One region of the Planococcus sp. SE5232 genome, then DNA from elsewhere that is predicted to be linked to it. Evidence: riboswitches for the same ligand, from Rfam matches in the RefSeq annotation. Region 1 holds a riboswitch; each other region holds the start of a gene.
The links. Region 1 has a riboswitch for S-adenosylmethionine ahead of metK (methionine adenosyltransferase). Riboswitches for the same ligand answer to the same signal wherever they lie in the genome.
Positions count from the first base shown of each region.

Region 2: it holds a riboswitch for S-adenosylmethionine, as region 1 does, so the genes downstream of both, ACRC6Q_RS13230 (phosphoadenylyl-sulfate reductase) here and metK (methionine adenosyltransferase) in region 1, are expected to answer to the same signal.
Region 3: it holds a riboswitch for S-adenosylmethionine, as region 1 does, so the genes downstream of both, ACRC6Q_RS02490 (methionine ABC transporter ATP-binding protein) here and metK (methionine adenosyltransferase) in region 1, are expected to answer to the same signal.

Region 1 covers NZ_JBOGCP010000006.1:101,287-105,538, reverse strand. Annotated here, with positions in the region: gene pckA (phosphoenolpyruvate carboxykinase (ATP)) at 1-1,496, opposite strand, end outside; SAM riboswitch class I at 1,939-2,051, shown strand; gene metK (methionine adenosyltransferase) at 2,254-3,462, shown strand; gene ACRC6Q_RS17570 (iron-containing alcohol dehydrogenase) at 3,514-4,252, opposite strand, start outside.
Region 2 covers NZ_JBOGCP010000003.1:428,147-432,398, reverse strand. Annotated here, with positions in the region: gene ACRC6Q_RS13245 (SLC13 family permease) at 1-447, shown strand, start outside; gene cysC (adenylyl-sulfate kinase) at 459-1,061, shown strand; gene cysQ (3'(2'),5'-bisphosphate nucleotidase CysQ) at 1,061-1,876, shown strand; SAM riboswitch class I at 2,012-2,128, shown strand; gene ACRC6Q_RS13230 (phosphoadenylyl-sulfate reductase) at 2,619-3,332, shown strand; gene cobA (uroporphyrinogen-III C-methyltransferase) at 3,419-4,195, shown strand; gene ACRC6Q_RS13220 (sirohydrochlorin chelatase) at 4,208-4,252, shown strand, end outside.
Region 3 covers NZ_JBOGCP010000001.1:528,145-532,396, forward strand. Annotated here, with positions in the region: gene ACRC6Q_RS02480 (pyridoxal phosphate-dependent aminotransferase) at 391-1,554, opposite strand; gene ACRC6Q_RS02485 (carbon-nitrogen family hydrolase) at 1,641-2,429, shown strand; SAM riboswitch class I at 2,481-2,585, shown strand; gene ACRC6Q_RS02490 (methionine ABC transporter ATP-binding protein) at 2,654-3,667, shown strand; gene ACRC6Q_RS02495 (methionine ABC transporter permease) at 3,657-4,252, shown strand, end outside.

The sequences.
Region 1 (4,252 bases):
GCTTTTTGGTCGTAGGCTTCTTTATCTGCCCATGCGTTGCGCGGGTTCAAGACTTCTGTTGGAACTCCCGGTACCTCTACAGGAATCTCAAGGCCGAAGAATGCTTCTTTTTCAGTCGGAACGTCATTCAATTCGCCTTTGATGGCAGCGCGAACCATTGTCCGTGTGTAAGAAAGCTTCATGCGGCTTCCGACTCCGTATACGCCGCCAGTCCAACCAGTGTTGACAAGGAAGACTTGAACGCCGTGCTCATCGATTTTATTGCCGAGCATTTCAGCGTACACGGTTGCATGCAGTGGAAGGAACGGTGAACCGAAGCAAGTCGAGAATGTTGCTTCAGGAGACGTGATGCCGCGTTCCGTACCAGCCAATTTCGATGTGTAGCCACTTAGGAAGTGGTACATTGCCTGCTCTTTTGTCAGCTTGCTGATAGGAGGCAGGACGCCGAAAGCATCCGCTGTCAGGAAGACGATCGTTTTCGGGTGTCCCGCAACTGAAGGATCCACGATATTGTCGATTGCCTGCATCGGGTATGCAGCGCGTGTGTTTTCTGTCAATGAATCATCATTATAATCCGGGATGCGCGTGTCAGGATCCACTACGACGTTTTCAAGAACTGAACCGAAACGGATGGCGTCGTAGATCTGTGGTTCGTTTTCACGCGACAGGTTGATGGTTTTTGCGTAGCAGCCACCTTCAATATTGAAGACGCCGTTATCGGACCAGCCGTGCTCGTCATCACCGATCAGTTTACGGTCACCATCAGCCGACAAAGTCGTTTTGCCAGTACCGGATAAACCGAAGAACAAGGTAACATCGCCATCTTGTCCAACGTTAGCTGAACAGTGCATCGGTAGGATGCCTCTTTCAGGCAATAGGTAGTTCATGATTGAGAAGATGGATTTCTTCATCTCGCCAGCGTATTCAGTCCCCCCGATCAAAATGATGCGTTGTTCCATCGACACGATGATGAAGGTTTCAGAAGCTGTTCCGTCCACTGAAGGGTCTGCTTTGAATGTAGGTGCATAGACTACAGTGAATTCAGCATCATGCGTTTTCAATTCTTCAGCCGTCGGGCGGATGAACAATTGGTGGGCGAACAGGTTATGCCACGCGTATTCATTGATTGTTTGGATCGGCACACGAGATTCGTGGTCTGCTCCTGCAAATCCTTTGAATACGAAAAGCGCATCTTTTTCTTTTAAGTGCTTGATGACTTTAGCGTATAGTTTTTCAAACACTTCGCTGGAAATCGGACGGTTCACATTGCCCCAGTCGACTTTGTTTTTAGAACTTTCTTCTTCCACCATGTATTTGTCTTTCGGTGAGCGGCCTGTGTATTTGCCAGTCTCCGCTGTTACAGCGCCTTCCCGAGTCAATACCGCTTCGCCGCGGGATGTTGCTGCCTCCACTAATTGTGGCACTGATAATTGAACATGTACATTTTGGCCAGTTAAAAGATCCTTCAAATCGTTTGCAAAGTTCACTGAAGTCATATATATGTACCTTCCTTTTCTGTTATTCCCATAGCGATGGGGAGGATGTATATTCGTTCATTAGTATAACACATTAGGTTTATTAGTCTATACTAATCCATTGCAGAATTCAAAAAATATTAAATCAGGTTTCTATAATAGGGAAAAATCTATTAGCCATTACTTAGGGAAACGTGGGATGAGAGCTTTTGCAGTCCGGATTCCACTATTTTTTCTACAGTTTTTAATCTGTTAATCAGTAGGTCTGAATTTATATAAGTTGTACTATATAAACCTGATAGCTTCACGATTAAAGTGAGAATGACCGGGCACATGCAGGAGTTGTCATCTTTGCCAGACAAAACGCTGAATTCTTAACTACCATAAACTGCTTTAGTTTTTTTTTGATCAAAAACGTTGACATCCAGGTGCTATTTCCGTATGATGAAAAATTGAACGGATACTCTTATTCCGAGCTGGTGGAGGGGACAGGCCCTATGAAACCCGGCAACCTGCTGCAACTGCAGTGATGGTGCCAAACCTGAAACAAGGCTTACAGGCCTTGGATGATAAGAGTGAAAGGTGCTTATGATGATTCTCCTTTCCTCATGATGAATGAGTGAAGGGATTTTTTTATGGAATGCCCTTAATCCTCGTGTGAAAGGCCACAAACGGCTTGAAGTTCAATCCGGCTTTTGTCTGGAACGGACTTGACATGGGAAACGAGTACCGTATCAATTTCGAGAGCAATCTCGCAGGATATAAGGAGGAACATTTTTTGAAAAACCGTCGATTATTTACTTCAGAATCAGTAACAGAAGGACATCCGGATAAAATCTGTGACCAAATCTCAGATGCTATTTTGGACGCTATCTTAACCGAGGATCCAAATGCGCGTGTTGCGTGCGAAACGACCGTCACGACAGGACTTGTTTTAGTAGCTGGGGAGATCACCACTTCCACTTATGTGGACATCCCGAAAGTCGTTAGACAAACCGTAAGAGAAATCGGATACACACGCGCTAAATATGGTTTCGACTCAGAAACAAGTGCAGTTCTTACAGCAATTGATGAGCAATCACCGGATATCGCTGCAGGAGTCAACGTGGCACTTGAATCACGTGAAGGCCAAATGACAGATAAAGAAATGGATGATATCGGAGCAGGCGACCAAGGGTTGATGTTCGGATATGCTAACAACGAAACAGAAGAATTGATGCCGTTGCCGATTTCATTGGCACATAAATTGGCGCGCCGCTTGGCTGAAGTACGCAAGGAAGAAATTCTTCCGTATTTGCGTCCGGATGGCAAAACGCAGGTGACTGTTGAATATGATGAAAACAATCAACCCCTTCGCGTGGATACGATTGTCATCTCTACTCAGCATCACCCGGAAGTAACGCTTGAGCAGATTCAACGCAATATCAAAGAATACGTCATCAATGAAGTCGTTCCAGCAAAATGGATCGATGAAGATACTAAATACTTCATCAACCCAACTGGGCGTTTCGTAATTGGCGGACCTCAGGGAGATGCGGGCTTGACTGGCCGCAAAATCATCGTGGATACCTACGGTGGCTATGCTCGCCACGGCGGTGGAGCATTCTCCGGTAAAGACGCCACAAAAGTGGACCGTTCAGCAGCATATGCGGCCCGTTATGTAGCGAAAAACATCGTAGCGGCTGGCCTAGCAGACAAATGCGAAGTGCAATTGGCCTATGCAATTGGTGTGGCACATCCCGTCTCCATCGCTTTTGATACATTCGGTACCGGCAAAGTCGATGAAGACAAATTGGACGATTTGGTACGCGCGAACTTCGATTTGCGTCCTGCCGGAATCATCAAAATGCTTGATCTTCGCCGCCCGATCTACAAGCAGACTGCAGCCTACGGACATTTCGGCCGTACGGATGTCGATCTTCCTTGGGAGCGTACAGACAAAGCCGCTATCCTGAAAGAACAAGCTGGCGTTCAAGCCGGCATTTAAAATTGAAAAGAAAAAAGGACGACCGGGCAGCGATGCCCGGTCGTCCTTTTCTTATGAAGTGGAGCTTGTCTGCAGTTTGTCGACACGCTTTCCGATGGCTTCAATCAATTCAGCTGGCAATGGGAAGTTCATGGCTGCCGGATCTGATTGGACTGCGGCAATAGTGGTCTGCAGTGAATCCTCTGGAATCTCGAATTTCGAGAAATCTTTCGGCAAACCGACTTGCTCCTGCAGATTGCGGATTTTCTCGACCACTTCCTCGAGTAGAGCTTGTGGAGATTTATTGCGGATATCCAGATTCAGGGCCTGCGCCAATTGATCGATTTTCGGCAAGTACAGCGCCGGAATCATTTCAATGACATGGGGCAGGAAAACGGCATTCGCGAGGCCGTGCGGTATACGGTAAAGTGCCCCGTAGGCATGTGCCAGATTATGGACTGGAATGGCGTTCAGCGCGAAGCTGAAGGCGGTGATGCCCATGGTACTGGCCTGCAGCATTTCCATGCGCGCTTTGACATTGCTGCCGTTTTGTACAGCTTCAACGATGTTCTTTTCGAACATCCGAATGGTCTGGAGCGCATAGGCATCGGTAAAGCCGGTTGCTGTAGGCGACATCAAAGCTTCAATGGCATGGGTCAATGCGTCAAAGCCGGTGAAGGCCGTAATGAATGGCGGCAGACCAAGGGTCAGATCCGGGTCCAGCACGGCCATATTGGCGCTGATAAAAGGGTGGATGATATTCGTCTTAATCCTTTTTTCTTCGTTGTAGATGACCGCAATCGGCGATACT
Region 2 (4,252 bases), on a different contig from region 1:
AAAAACGATGTGCAGTTTAATGTACTGCTGCTGATTGCCAGTGCATTCGGAGTTGGGGCAGCTATGACCAAAACGGGTTTGGCACAATGGGCGGCAGACGGGCTGTTGGCAATCGGCCAGCCATTCGGCCTGCTGGCCATTCTGATTTTAGTGTATCTGCTGACCAGCATCTTTACAGAATTGATCACCAATAGTGCGGCGGCGGTCCTGATGATTCCAATCGGCATCGAAATGGCCAGCAATCTGCAGCTTGACCCAATGGGCTTTGCCGTCATTATCGCCATTTCCGCATCCGCCAGTTTCATCACGCCAATCGGTTATCAGACCAATTTGATCGTCTATGGACCGGGTGGCTATAAATTCACAGATTACGTCAAAGTAGGGACACCCCTTAGTATTCTAGTCATGTCGGTTACCATTGGAATCGTCTACTATTACTGGTTTTAGGAGGAGAAAAAATGAGCAAATCAACGAATATCGTTTGGCATGAATCGAGTGTTACAAAAGAAGATAGACAGAAATTGAATAATCACAAAAGCGGGGTCCTGTGGTTTACGGGGTTATCGGGCTCAGGGAAATCGACGGTATCCGTTGCCTTGGAAAAAGAAATCCACGCACTTGGAATCCGTACCTACCTATTGGATGGGGATAATGTCCGCCACGGGTTGAATAAAAACCTGGGATTCAGTCCCGAAGACCGCACTGAAAATATCCGGCGGATCGGTGAAGTCGGAAAGCTGATGAGCGATGCCGGGGTATTGACTTTGACCGCATTCATTTCTCCGTATCAGGAAGACCGCGATCAAGTCCGTGCGCTGCTTGAAGAAGATGAGTTTATCGAAATTTATGTGAAGTGCAGTGTGGACGCTTGTGAAGCACGCGATCCGAAAGGCCTTTATAAAAAAGCCAGAGCCGGAGAAATCAAAGGGTTTACCGGCATCGATGCACCCTATGAAGAACCGGTGAAACCTGAAATCGTCATTGAAACCGATAAGCAGTCACTGGAAGAATCGGTTCAAGTGATTATCGATTATTTGAAGAAAACAGGCTACTTGGGCTAATGGCAAGTGGCATTGACCTGAATCGACTGCTCGAAATCAGCCTCTCCGCAGGCCGGGAAATCATGGCGGTTTATGGACAGGAACTGACTGTTGAGGCAAAATCGGACGATTCGCCGCTGACGATTGCAGATCAGCGGTCTCACCGCGTAATTGATGCAGGACTGAAGAGCGCCTATCCGGAAATACCGGTGCTGAGCGAAGAGGGCAGTGAAATTCCTTATGAAGAACGGAAAAACTGGAAGCGGTTTTGGCTTGTGGATCCACTCGACGGCACCAAGGAATTCATCAAACAGAACGGCGAGTTTACAGTCAACATCGCATTAATAGAAGGAAACTATCCTGTTCTCGGCGTTATTTATGTGCCGGCGACCGATGTATTCTATTTTGGTGAAGACAATGAGGGCGCCTATAAATTGGAAGATGCTTCTGCTGAAAGGTTTGAAAACGTTGATGTACTGCGCGAAAAAAGCATTTCCTTATCTGCTGAAAAAACGGGGGATATAACCCGGATCGTCACGAGCCGCTCCCATATGTCGGCTGAAACACATGAATTTATTGAACGGCTGAATAATGAAGGGCAATCGATTGAGCGTGTATCGGCTGGTAGCTCTCTGAAATTTTGTCTAGTGGCCGAAGGGCAGGCGGATTATTACCCGCGCTTTGCGCCGACGATGGAATGGGATACGGCTGCCGGACAAGCGATTGTCGAAGCGGCAGGCGGCCTCGTGCAATGCGCCAAAGATCAAAGCCGGTTTTCCTATAACCAGGAAAGCCTCACAAATGGCTGGTTTTTGGCAGCAGGGAAGAACTCATGATTTCGAAGAGCCGAGAAATGAAGAAAGAAAAATAACCCGAGTAAATAAATGATATTTTCAGAGTTTTATTGACAGTTATCTTTTATTGCTTTAGTATTTAGACAAATCATAAAACCTAGTAAACTTATAAGGTATTTCTTATCATGAGAGGTGGAGGGACTGGCCCTTTGAAGCCTCGGCAACAGCTTTAGTCTTTGACTGGGGATAATGTGCCAATTCCAGCAGGTCCCGAACGGATCTGGAAGATAAGAAGACAGGCTTGCTGCAATTGCGCATTGGCTCCCTCTCTTCTTGTTCTATTGGAAGAGAGGGTTTTTATTTATATTTTTTGGTGGGAAATTCATTGTCTTGCTTTCGAAGAAATCGCTTCAGGCGGACGCTTTCCGCGGGCACGTCTTCTGCCGCTTCCCTCGCGTTGCTCAGTCCAGTGGCTCCAGCCCGTGTCGCTCTGTCGCTTTGCTCCGTCACTGCTCCCGCAGGAGTCGCCGCCTTTCTCTCTTTCTTCTAGGCGATATGCATAAAAATAAAGAGTCGAAATTATCATCTCTAATTAAGATATGGAGCAAAACAGTGGAGACTCCCGCGGGATAGCGAAGTGTCGAAATCCACTCGGGCGTTTAGCCCGAGTTAGTTCGGCGCAAGCCCGTAGGAAAGCGGAGCTGATTTGCGGAATATCCAAGTACAATAATATTTATTGAGAATGCTTAATTTATTTTATGAAAGTTTGAAGGAGGAAGTTAGGATGAGCCATGCTGTTTCGTACGAGCAATTTACTGGAGATCCATTTAAGGACCTGGCACCGACCGATACGCTGAAAGGTGCCGCTGATATTCTGGAATGGGCCTATGATTCCTATGGAGAGAATATTGTCTATGCCTGCAGCTTCGGAGCGGAGGGCATGGTATTGATCGATCTTATTTCCAAGGTGAAAAGCGATGCGGAAGTGGTGTTCCTGGACACCGACGTCCACTTCGACCAAACCTATGAATTGATTGAGCGGGTCAAGAAACGCTACCCGAAATTGAACATCCGCATGAAAAAACCGGAATTGACGCTGGAGGAGCAAGCCAGCCAGTTCGGCGATGAACTGTGGAACAGCCAGCCGGATAAATGCTGCGATATCCGCAAAGTCAAACCGCTTGAACAGACCCTTTCCGGCGCACAGGCCTGGATTTCCGGCCTCAGAAGAGAGCAGTCGGCAAGCCGCAGCAAAACGGATTTCATCAATAAAGACAACCGCTTCAAATCCGTTAAGGTTTGCCCGCTGATCCACTGGACATGGGACGATGTTTGGCAGTATATCCAATTGAACGGCCTTGAATATAATATTTTGCACGACGAAGGTTATCCAAGCATCGGCTGCAAGCACTGTTCGTTTGCCGTGACAACGGATGGAGACAGCCGCGACGGAAGATGGAAAGGTTTTGCGAAAACTGAATGTGGCCTGCATACATAATGTGGCCAGCAGGATGATGGAAATCAACGATCAGAAAATGGCGGAATCTTCGTTTCTCTGGTTAAAAAAAGGAGTCTAGGAAGCTTATGAAAAAAGTTTATTTAGTTGGTGCAGGTCCAGGCGACCTTGATTTGATTACAGTGAAAGGGTTGAAGGCCATTCAGAAGGCCGATGTCATCCTTTATGATCGCTTGATAAACCAGGAATTGCTGGACGAAGCGAAAGAACATGCCCAATTGATCTATTGCGGCAAAAAACCCGATAACCATTCATTGAAACAGGAAGAAATCAACGAGCTGCTGTGCCGGTTTGCGCTGCAAGGAAAAATCGTAACACGCCTGAAAGGCGGCGACCCTTTTGTTTTTGGGAGAGGTGGAGAAGAAGCGGAAGCACTGGTGGACCATAATATTCCGTTTGAAATTGTTCCGGGAATCACAGCGGGGATCGCGGCGCCAGCCTATGCAGGAATCCCGGTCACCCACCGCGATTACAGTTCGTCCGTAGCTTTTATTTCAGGGGTCAGCAAAGTCGGCGTCGATCAGGATGAATACTGGGAACATGTCGTTAAAAGTATGGATACATTGTGCATCTATATGGGCGTCAGCAAGCTTCCGGAAATCTGCGGCCGTTTGATGCGCCATGGATTGAAACCGACGACACCGATCGCCTTGATTGAATGGGGGACGACAGAACGGCAGCGGACCGTTACTGGAACGCTTGAGGACATTGTCCGAAACGCCAAGGATTTCGAGAACCCATCGATGATCGTTGTGGGAGAAGTGGTCCGCCTGAGAGACAAATTGCAATGGTATGAGCAGCTGCAGGACGAACAGCAATTCCAGCTTGCCGCCCATGTTGGATAAGGAGATGGTGACATGCAGGCTGTATTATATGTAAGCCACGGAAGCCGTGTAAAGGAA
Region 3 (4,252 bases), on a different contig from region 1:
GTGTAGACAAAAGAATATTTATGTCATTCCAAGATTGAATACTCATTTCATCGTATTCATACCGGATCCTGTATTTTAGACGGACACTTTTCACGAACGAAGCAACAAAGCGATAAAGGAGAACATCTTTGCCCTTCACCGACTTTCATTCTTCTAAGCGTCATTAAACAACTAACCAGGATATGGAACAAACCAGCGGAGACTCCCGCGGGATAGCGATGTGCCGAAATCCACTCGGGCGTTTAGCCCGAGTTAGTTCGGCGCAAGCCCGTAGGAACGCGGAGCTGGTTTGTGGAATATCCATAGTAGATTTTTTTCTGTTATAAATTATTTGTTCAACTTGCATCAAAAAAGACAGCTGCCCGAAAAAAGGGAAGCTGTCTTTTTGAGTTAAAATAGGTTCAATTTTTCAATGCGGTTTATCGCTTCGGTGATACGGGTTTCATCAACCAATAATCCAACGCGGACAAATCCTTCTCCGCCAGCACCGAACCCGCTACCTGCAGCAACTGAAATATCCGCTTTTTCAAGTAGGAAATCAGCGAACTCGACACTGGTAAAGCCTTCTGGAACCGGCAGCCAGGCGAAAAAAGAGCCTTGAGGCGCTTCGATTTCCCAGCCGATGCGCGAACATTCCTTGACCAGGACATCGCGGCGTTTTTCATAGAGAGCCACTAAGTCATCCACACATTGCTGATCAGCACTTAAAGCTTTGGCGGCAGCCAACTGGACGGCGGGAAACAGACCGGCGAATAGATGGTCCTGGATCAGGTTCAGGGCTTCGATCATTTTCGAATGTCCGACAGCAAATCCAATGCGCCAGCCGGCCATATTGTACGTTTTAGATAAAGTATACATCTCGATGCCGACTTCTTTGGCCCCTTCGGATTGCAGGAAGCTCACCGGTTTCTTTCCTTCGAAACCAACTGCGCCATAAGCGAAATCATGGACGACGGCAATGCCGTTGTCTTTTGCAAAAGCGACAGTCTCATCAAAGAAGTCTTTATTGGCCACTGCGCCTGTCGGATTGTTCGGGTAGTTCAAATACATCAGCTTAGCTTGCGAGCGAACAGATTCAGGCACTTCACCGTAATCCGGTAAATAGCCATTTTCTGGATTGAGCCGCATCAGTTTATAGTCGATATCGGCGAGTGGAGCCCCGGACAGGTAATCCGGATAGCCAGGGTCCGGCAGCAGCAGGAGATCCTGTGGATTCAACAAGGCCAGTGGCAATTCGACAAGCCCGACTTTTGTTCCAGCCAGAATGGCTACTTCAAGGTCAGGGTCGATGTCCACGCCGTATTCGCGTTTGTAGAAATCCACTGCAGCCTGGCGCAGCTCGGAAATGCCGCGAAAAGGGGAATACTTATGTGTTTTTGGATCAGCCGCTGCGGTTTGCAGTGCCTTGATGATATGGTCGGGCGTCGGCTGGTCAGGATTGCCCTGGCCAAGGTTGATGACGTCGCGTCCTTCGGCGATGGCTTTACTCGTTTTAGCAACCAATGAAGTAAAAAATTGTGTAGGCAGGTTTTGCAGGCGATTTGAAAATTCCATATAATTCTCCTTGTTTTCGAAATAATTGCACATCTACCCCAAATCTTATAGAGTTGTAGGTAACTTGTCTAGTGGAGGAGAAACATATGAAAATTGCATGCGTTCAGATGGATATCGCTTTTGGAGAACCGGAACTGAATTATCAGCGGGTCATGGACTATTTGAAGGAAGCGGCCGGAGGTGGAGCGGAAACGATTGTCCTGCCCGAAATGTGGAATACGGGATACGCATTGACAGAGCTTGATACACTTGCAGACAGCACGAACCGGACCGTGGAGTTGCTGAAGAGTTTTGCGAAAGAACACAAGGTCAATATTGTCGGTGGATCTGTTTCGACGAAAAAGAACGGTGGTTTCTATAACACGATGTATGTCGTCGACAAAAATGGAGAGCTTATTTCGGAATATGATAAAGCGCATCGCTTTTGCTTGATGGATGAGCATATCCATCTTGAAGAAGGAGATTCACTGGGTACATTCGAGTTGGAAAATACCGTTTACGGCGGAGTCATTTGCTACGATATCCGTTTCCCTGAATGGATTCGCGCGCAGGCACTGAATGGTGCAAAACTAATTTTTGTATCAGCTGAATGGCCGGAGGCACGAATTGATCATTGGCGCATCCTGCTGCAGGCGCGAGCGATCGAGAACCAATGCTTTATTGTGGCAGTAAACCGCATCGGCAGCGATCCAAACAACGAGTTTGGGGGAAGCACGATGGCAATTGCTCCATGGGGAGAAGTCCGTCTCGACATGAAAAAAGATGAAGGCGTCGCTTATATCGATATCGATTTGGATGAAGTGGAAGAAGTCCGGAAGCGAATACCGGTTTTTGAAGACCGCCGCGATAAATTGTACGAAAAATTCAAAAAGTAGATTGACACTCGTAATTAATGCCTGTAACATAAAATTTAATCAAATAACGTAAACTTATCAAGAGAGACTGAGGGATAGGCCCTATGACGTCCGGCAACCCCCGATTGGGAAGGTGCCAAATCCAACGGAACATGCAAATGTTCTGGAAGATAAGTCGAGAAACTAAAATTTTCGATGTCTCTTTCTTGATGAAAGAGGCATCTTTTTATTGCCGGGAGGACGCTATGATACAGATTGAGAAATTGACGAAGACCTACACAACTAAGCATGGCACAATCACCGGAGTGGACAATGTATCATTGGATATCGGAAAAGGCGAGATTTTCGGGATCGTCGGCTATTCAGGTGCCGGAAAAAGCTCGCTGATCCGATGCATCAACCTGCTGGAACGGCCGACCTCTGGCAGTGTGACGGTAGATGGCAACGATTTAACCCAACTGAACGGAGATCAGCTGAGAAAAGCCCGGTTGAAAATCGGCATGATTTTCCAGCATTTTTATCTGATCAGCCAAAAGACGGTTTACGACAATATCGCTTTTGCGCTTCGCGCAGCAGGAACTCCTGCAAAAAACATTAAAACGCGGGTGGAAGAGCTGCTCGAAATGGTCGGTTTATCCGACAAGCGGGATGTTTATCCGGCACAATTGAGCGGCGGGCAAAAACAACGCGTCGGCATCGCACGGGCACTTGCCAACAATCCGGCCGTTCTGCTGTGCGATGAAGCTACCTCCGCCCTTGACCCGAATACGACTTTATCCATTTTGCGTTTGTTGAAAGACATCAACCGTAAATTGGATATCACGATTGTCCTCATCACGCATGAAATGAATGTCGTCAAGGAAATCTGTGACCGCATGGCCGTCATGCAAGGGGGACGCGTCATCGAAGAAGGCCAGGTATATGATATTTTTGCAGATCCACAAAAGGAATTGACCAAGGAATTCATATCCAGTGTCGTATCGTTCAATGTACCAGAGCATATTTTGAGCGAATTTACAGGCACACTGGTGAAAGTGCTGTTTAAAGGCGGCGTGGCCGGAGAAGGCGTGATTTCCGATATGCTGCAGAATTACCCGGTAAAAGGCAACTTTTTGCACGGAGCGATCGAGTATATTCAGGAACAGCCTCTCGGCATTTTCATCATGGAGTTGAAAGGTACTTCTACCGCCGTCATGGACGCATTGAAGTATATGGAAAGCAGATCAGCAATTGTGGAGGTGATTCCGAATGGGCATTGAATGGGGACGGATTATTGAATTGTGGCCAGAAATACAGACGGCCTTCTTTCAGACATTGACGATGATCGGAATTTCTTTAGCTGTCGCGCTGATTGTTGGGCTGCCACTTGGAATCTTATTATTCATTACAGACCGCGGCCTGTTTCTTGAAAATCGGCCGGTCAATGCGGTGATCGGCTTTATTGTTAACATCGTGCGTTCCATTCCATTCATCATTCTATTGGTGGCACTCATCCCGTTGACGAAATTGATCACAGGAACAACAATCGGCCCGATTGCGGCCAGTGTATCTTTATCGGTTGCTGCCATTCCCTTTTTCGCACGGATTGTGGAAAACTCACTCCGTGAAATTGATAAAGGCGTCATCGAAGCAGCGATTGCAGTGGGTGCAACCCCATGGATGATCATTAAAGACGTTCTTTTGCCTGAAGCGAAAGCGAGCATCATCCAAGGTGTGACATTGACCATCATCAGCTTGGTCGCCTACTCGGCGATGGCTGGTGTGGTAGGTGGCGGAGGCATCGGAGATTTGGCCATCCGCTTCGGCTATTACCGGTACGACAACACCATCATGATCGTCACAGT